DNA from 2 places in the Lactobacillus sp. WILCCON 0059 genome. Region 2 is predicted to be linked to the other one. Evidence: riboswitches for the same ligand, from Rfam matches in the RefSeq annotation. Region 2 holds a riboswitch; the other holds the start of a gene.
The links. A riboswitch is a leader RNA that binds a small molecule or an ion and turns the genes downstream of it on or off. The one in region 2 is predicted to bind lysine.
Positions count from the first base shown of each region.

Region 1 (3,445 bases), 1.0 Mb from region 2:
AAACTGGCATCTACAACGGGGTCAGCGAACCCCCGGAAGTCATCTTGAGCGAGGAGACCCTCTATGACCGGCCCCAGCTTTTTTACGACTTCGTCATGCAAAACATGTACTTCCCGGACGCCAAGCCGAACCTGATCCACCAAAAGATCGCGGCCATCTGCAATGAAAAAGGGGCCCTCATCACCCAAAACATCGACACCCTGGACCGGCAGGCCGGCAACCAGCACGTGACCGAATTTCATGGCAACCTCTACGACATCTACTGCTCCAAGTGCAAGCAAAAGGTCAGCTATGAGGAATACGCCAAGGGCTACAAGCACGAGTGCGGCGGCATCATCCGGCCCGGCATCGTCCTTTACGGGGAAGGCATCAACCCGGACAATGTCAACCAGTCCATCCTGGAAATGCGGCAAAGTGACCTGGTCGTGATCGTCGGCACCAGCTTCGTCGTCTACCCCTTCGCCGGCCTCTTAGGCTACGCGCCAAAAGACGCCAAAATTTGGGCGGTCAACCTGACTGAGATCCCGGCACAAGGGATCAAGCAGCTGATCGGCGACGCCTTGGAAGTTTTTAAGGAAGTTTAGCCAGAGCAGCTTCAGCTGCTTCTTTTAAGACAATGGCCTGGTTGTGCTCTTCATCTTTAGCCCCGTACAAAAAGAGGACATCTTCTTTTTGCAAGAGCTCTTGCAAATGTTCCACGAAAGCCGGCCATTCCGGATTGTCCGCTAATTCTTCCAAGTAATATTGACGGAAGTCCGGATACCGGTCCGGGTCATGCTTGAACCAGCTCCGCAATTCCCGGCTGGGAGCCAGCTCTTTCTCCCACTCGTCCAAATTGGCGGCTTCTTTTTTGACCCCCCGGGGCCAGAGCCGGTCGACTAAGATCCGGTAGCCAGCTGGCTGCTCTTTGGCATAGATACGGACAGTTTTGATCGTTGACATAGATGCACGCTTTCTCTTAAAGATGTTTTTTATTACGGCTTTTACTGTATTTCTTATTTTAGTTAGAAAGATTGATTAAGCAATGGACTACAGGAATTTTTTCACCGGCCGGCCCACCAGCGAGATCTGCCAGGACTTGATCGGCCGCCCTTTTTACTATCAAGCCGGCGGGGAAAAAATCGGCGGCTATATCGTTGAAGCCGAAGCCTACCTGGGGGTAAAGGACCGGGCCGCCCACTCCTTTGGGGGAAGAAGAAGCCAGGCCAACGAGGGCCTGTGGCGGGCAGGCGGGACAATTTACATCTATGCCCAGCGGCAGTACGTCTTTTTCGACGTGGCCTGCCAGGAGGAAGGCAACCCCCAGGGGGTCTTAATCCGGGCCATTGAGCCAGTCTGGGGCATCGACGAAATGACCAAAAACCGGGGCGGCAAAAACGGGGTCCTTTTGACCAACGGACCAGCCAAATTAATGCAGGCCATGGGTATCAAGTCAAGAAAATGGGACCTGGCCCCTTTGGCGGACAGTCCTTTCACCATTGATTTGACTGAGAAAAAAGCGGCTAAAGAGATCGCCGCTTCCCCTAGAATCGGGATCGTCCAAGCTGACCCGGAATGGGCCCAGGCGCCTCTTCGCTATTACCTGGCCGGCAACCCCTACGTTTCTGGCATGAAGAAGCGGGACTGGGCGGAAGATCATGGCTGGGCGTGAATAAGAAAAGCGCTGACAATCGCCAAAAATTCAAAAAGCTAATTTTTTCTTGACATTTTCTTAAAAGTAATTTAGCCTAAATGTAGTTAAAAAATTATCCAATACAATAGAGGTCGCGATCGTTCACAAAAGCAAGGGGAGCTCACTGACAGTGCTGAGCCTTGTCACTAAGGGATATCGCCGAAATCAGCAGGGTAGTCGTGCGCGCTGTTGGTTGGGCTGCAGGAGAAAATTCTGCAGACTGTCCTAGTTTTCTAGGGAGCGCTATAATTTTTGGTATTCATACTGAATTTTACAGAAACAAAGCAAGCCTCATTGTACACGCAATGGGGCTTTTTTGCCGCTTTTTATTGTATTTCATAACTTGCAAAAAGCATATCGGAGGTTTATTCAGATGAAAAAGCACAGCAGCTGGATCAGCGCCTTAATGGCGGCGGTCCTGACGCTTGTCTTAGCTGTCAGTTGGAGCCAGCCGGCGCAAGCCAGCGGCACCTTGAAGATTGGGATGGAAGCCAACTACGCTCCATACAACTGGACCCAGACCACGTCCGCTAACGGCGCGGTCAAGATCGACGGGACCAGCTCCTACGCCAATGGTTACGACGTCAAGATCGCCAAGATCATTGCCAAGAAGCTGGGCAAGAAGGTCATCGTGGAAAAGACCCAGTGGGACGGGCTTTTGCCAGCCCTGACCAGTGGCAAGATCGACTTGATCATTGCCGGGATGAGCCCAACGGCTGAAAGACGGAAGGCCATCAACTTTACCACTCCATACCGGACCACCAACTTCGTGGTCATCGTCAACAAGCAGAGCAAGTACGCCAAGGCCAAGTACCTGACTGACTTCAAGGGGGCCAAGCTGACCGCCCAGCAAGGGACTCTGCACTATGACCTGATCAAGCAGCTGCCAGGCGCTACGCGTGAGCCAGCCTCCAAGGACTTCGCCGCCATGCGGGAATCCCTGGAAGCAGGGACGATCGACGGTTACGTGGCTGAAGACACGGAACTGACCTCCTTCAAGATGGTCGACTCCAACATCACCGGGGTCAACCTGTCCAAGATGAAGGGCTTCAAGGTCTCCTCTTCTGACGCTGAAGTTTCCATCGGGGTCAAGAAGGGCAACGACCAGCTGCTCAGTCAGGTCAACAAGGTTTTGGCCGGCATTTCCACTTCAGAAAGAAACAAGCTGATGAAGGAAGCTGTTCAGCAGCAGCCGCAGACCAACACCAAGAAGGAAAACTGGCTGGTCTCCATGCTGAAGAACTACGGGCAGATGATCCTGGAAGGGATCGGGATGACTCTCTTGATCTCCTTGATCGGTACCATTGCCGGTTTCTTCATCGGTTTATTGGTCGGGATCGTGCGGACTATTCCAGAGCCAAAGAACAAGTTCAAGAAGGGCCTTTTAGCCTTCTGCAAGTGGCTTTTGTCAGTCTACGTTGAAATCTTCCGCGGTACGCCAATGATGGTTCAAGCCGCGGTTATCTACTACGGGATTGCCCAGTTCTGGCACATCAACTTGAACAGAACGGTTGCCGCTTTGATCATCGTCTCCATCAACACCGGGGCCTACCTGGCCGAAGTCATCCGCGGGGGGATCATCTCCACGCCGAAGGGGCAGTTTGAAGCCGCCAGTGCTTTGGGGATGACCCACAACCAGAGAATGTGGAACATCATCCTGCCACAGGCCATCCGGAACTGTCTGCCGTCAATCACCAACGAATTTATCGTCAACATCAAGGACACTTCAGTATTGAGCATCATTTCAGTATCAGAACTGTTCTTCGTTGGTTC
Region 1 is NZ_JBUBHN010000001.1:179,469-182,913, reverse strand. It holds gene ACYVUT_RS00900 (NAD-dependent protein deacylase) at 1-584, shown strand, start outside; gene ACYVUT_RS00895 (DUF488 domain-containing protein) at 571-942, opposite strand; gene ACYVUT_RS00890 (DNA-3-methyladenine glycosylase) at 1,025-1,651, shown strand; lysine riboswitch at 1,751-1,926, shown strand; gene ACYVUT_RS00885 (ABC transporter substrate-binding protein/permease) at 2,046-3,445, shown strand, end outside.
Region 1: linked by a shared signal. The riboswitch ahead of ACYVUT_RS00885 (ABC transporter substrate-binding protein/permease) and the one ahead of dapD (2,3,4,5-tetrahydropyridine-2,6-dicarboxylate N-acetyltransferase) in region 2 are both predicted to bind lysine.

Region 2 (3,445 bases):
CGTACCCAGCATGATGGAAATTTCGGAAGCCCCTTGGTTGACCATCCGGAGAGAAATGCCTTCTCTAGATACTGGAGTGGCGATGTCCCGCATGACCCCGATCCGGTCCCGCATGCCTTCACCGACCAGCATGATGATCGCGTAATCACTGATCCATTCTAGGTGGTCTGGGTTGACTTCATTTTGAATTTCGTTGCAGACTTGGTCGATCAATTCGTCGTTCAGAGCATCTCTGTCAAAGATGATCGTCAGGTCGTCGATCCCGGTTGGCATATGTTCGTAGGAAAGCTTGTGCTTGCTTAAGATCTGCAGAATACGGAGGGTAAAGCCAACTTCCTTGTTGAGCAGGTATTTGTGCAGGTAAAGTGCTCCAAAGTGCTTGCCACTGGCGATCCCGGTAATGATGGTTTCAGGCTTGAAGCCTTTTTCCGGCACGATCATGGTCCCGCGCTTTTCCGGGTGCTGGGTATTCTTGACGTTGATTGGAATCTGCCCTTGAATTGCCGGGATCAAGGCTTCATCGTGAAAGACAGAGAAACCAGCATAGGATAGTTCCCTCATTTCCCGGTAGGTCATCGTGTGAATCGGCTGAGGCTGGTCAACCACCTTCGGGTTAGCTGAGAAAATAGCGTCGACATCAGTAAAGTTTTCATATAGGTCGGCATGGAAGCCTCTGGCCAAAATAGCACCGGTAATGTCTGAACCGCCTCTTGAAAAAGTGGCGATGTGACCGGCCAGAGTATAGCCGTAAAAGCCTGGGAAAATCAGCTTTTCATCAGCATCATAGGCAAAGTTGTCCAAGAGCTGGTAGCTTTCTGGGTTGACAGAGGCGTTATTTGGACTCCCGGTGACGATGATCCCTGCTTCTTTAGGGTCGACGTAGCGGGCCTTTACTCCCTGGCTTTGCAGAATCTTGGCGATCAACTTGGCATTTAACCGTTCGCCGTGCGCCTTAAAGGCCGCTTGCAGGTAGTTCTTGTTTGGATATGGCTGCTTTGGCAAATCCAGCAGAATTTCTTTCAAGGGCAAGAGCTCTTCCGTTGGCAAGTTAAAGTATTCGCCAATTTCAACGTAGCGTTGGAAGATCCGGTCAGCAACTTCAAGTCCGTTTCTGCCATGATTGATTTCATGGGCATACTTGATCAAGAGGTCAGTGACCTTGATATCTTCGTCAAAGCGTTTGCCTGGGGCAGACGTAACGACAACTTGTCTTTCAGCTTCAGCGGTAATGATCTTTAAAGCATTTTCTACAGCAGGGCCGCTAGCCAGGGAACTGCCACCAAACTTAACTACTTTCATTTTGCTACTCTCTTTCATATTCAGTCTTTTAATCAGAATTTAAGTTTAATCAGAATGGACTTTACCATTTTTCTCCGGAAAATGCAAAAAAAGATTTCGATAATTCATGGCTAATCGCACCTATTCACTGCTATACCAATGAATCGGGCGGACTATGAATAAAAAATATGCAAATAAAAGATAAAAAAGCCGTTGACAAGATGAAGCTAGTATTATAAACTGATTACAAATTGAAGAGGCGCAACCGACAAGAGTAAAGCAAGAGAGCCCGCCAGGCGAAGAACTTGCAAGAAAGGGGAGGTTGCCGAAGCGTCCGCATTGGCAAGGCGGATTGGCTGGGCTATGGCTTAAGAGGCCATGGACTGTCGCAGGGAAGGTACCTGCGTTGCGCTTGCAATTTGACGTGAAATTTAATTTTGAATTTTTCGGGCTCCAGATTGTTAAGGCGATCTGGAGCTTTTTCTTTGCCTCTTCAAAGTAATCATCAACAGAAACAGAATAGTTTAGAAAGAGAAAGATACAATGGCAGAATTAGACGCACAAAGCATTATCAATTACATTGGTTCAGCACCAAAGAAGACCCCAGTCAAGGTTTACTTGAGAGGAGCAAATCTGGACCAGGTCACTTTCCCGGAAGGCACGGATCCTTTTGTCAGCGGTCAAGCTGGGGTAGTTTTCGGTGACTGGCAAGTTCTTAAGCCATTTTTGGCAGAACATGAAGCTGACTTTGAATCAGTCCGTGTGGAAAACACTGCCCGCAATTCCGCTGTTCCTTTGCTGGATCTCAAGGAAATCAATGCCCGAATTGAACCGGGCGCTATCATCCGTGACCAAGTCTTGATTGGTGACAACGCGGTTATCATGATGGGGGCCGTGATCAACATCGGCGCGGAAATCGGTGCTGGCTCCATGATCGACATGGGGGCAATTTTAGGCGGCCGGGCCATCGTTGGCAAGAATTGCCACATCGGTGCCGGTACGGTCTTAGCCGGGGTAGTTGAACCAGCTTCAGCTTTGCCAGTCCGCGTTGACGATGATGTTTTGATCGGTGCCAACGCGGTTGTTTTGGAAGGCGTTCACGTTGGTGAAGGCGCTGTTGTCGCAGCCGGCGCGGTCGTAACCAAGGACGTGGCTCCGCACACGGTTGTTGCCGGTGTTCCTGCCAAGGTAATCAAGGAAGTCGATGCCAAGACTGAAAGCAAGACTGGTCTGGAAGAAGACCTGCGCAAGCTGTAAAGAAAAAGAATCGATTAGTCCAAGCAAACAGAAGTTAGTCCACATTAAGGAAGTTTTTATATGGCAGTATTGACCGAAGCCGAGTTGCTTCAAATCCGGCGCCAGCTCCACCAGATCCCGGAATTGGCCTTAGAAGAATATCAAACCCACGCTTATCTCTTGGATGTGATCAAGCAGATGAAGCAAGACTACCTGGAAATCAAAGAGCCGGCTGAATTGCCAACCGCTCTCCTGGTTCTGGTCAAGGGGTCAAAGGCCAAACGGACCATTGGTTACCGGGCTGATATTGACGCTCTGCCGGTAACTGAGGCAACCGGCCTGCCATTTGCTTCCAAACATCCGGGCGTAATGCATGCCTGCGGACACGACATCCACATGACTGTGGCCTTGGGCATCCTTAGCTATTTTAGTGAGCATCAGCCAACTGACAACCTCCTTTTCTTCTTCCAGCCGGCTGAAGAGAGCGAGAGCGGCGGCATGAAGGCCTACCAGCTGGGACTTTTCACTGGCAAGTGGCATGTTGATGAATTCTACGGCCTGCACGACAATCCAAGCCTGCCAGCTGGAGCGATTGGCTGCCGGAATGGCACCTTGTTTGCCGGGACGACTGAAGTCAACATCGATATTCAAGGCAAAGGCGGGCACGCTGCCTTCCCGCAGCTGTCAAATGACGCGGTTGTCGCGGCAGCTGCCTTGATCATGCAGGTTCAGACTATCATTTCCAGAAATATCGACCCGATTCAAAGCGGAGTTATTACTTTGGGCAAGGTTACTGCCGGCAAGATCCGAAACGTAATCGCGGATTCAGCCAGAATTGAAGGCACGATCCGGGGCCTAACCCAGAGCATGATCGAACTGATCGATAAAAGACTGGCTGAAGTCTGCCAGGGAATTGAGCTGAGCTTTGGCG
Region 2 is NZ_JBUBHN010000001.1:1,219,372-1,222,816, reverse strand. It holds gene ACYVUT_RS05845 (aspartate kinase) at 1-1,299, opposite strand, end outside; lysine riboswitch at 1,525-1,701, shown strand; gene dapD (2,3,4,5-tetrahydropyridine-2,6-dicarboxylate N-acetyltransferase) at 1,822-2,535, shown strand; gene ACYVUT_RS05835 (N-acetyldiaminopimelate deacetylase) at 2,596-3,445, shown strand, end outside.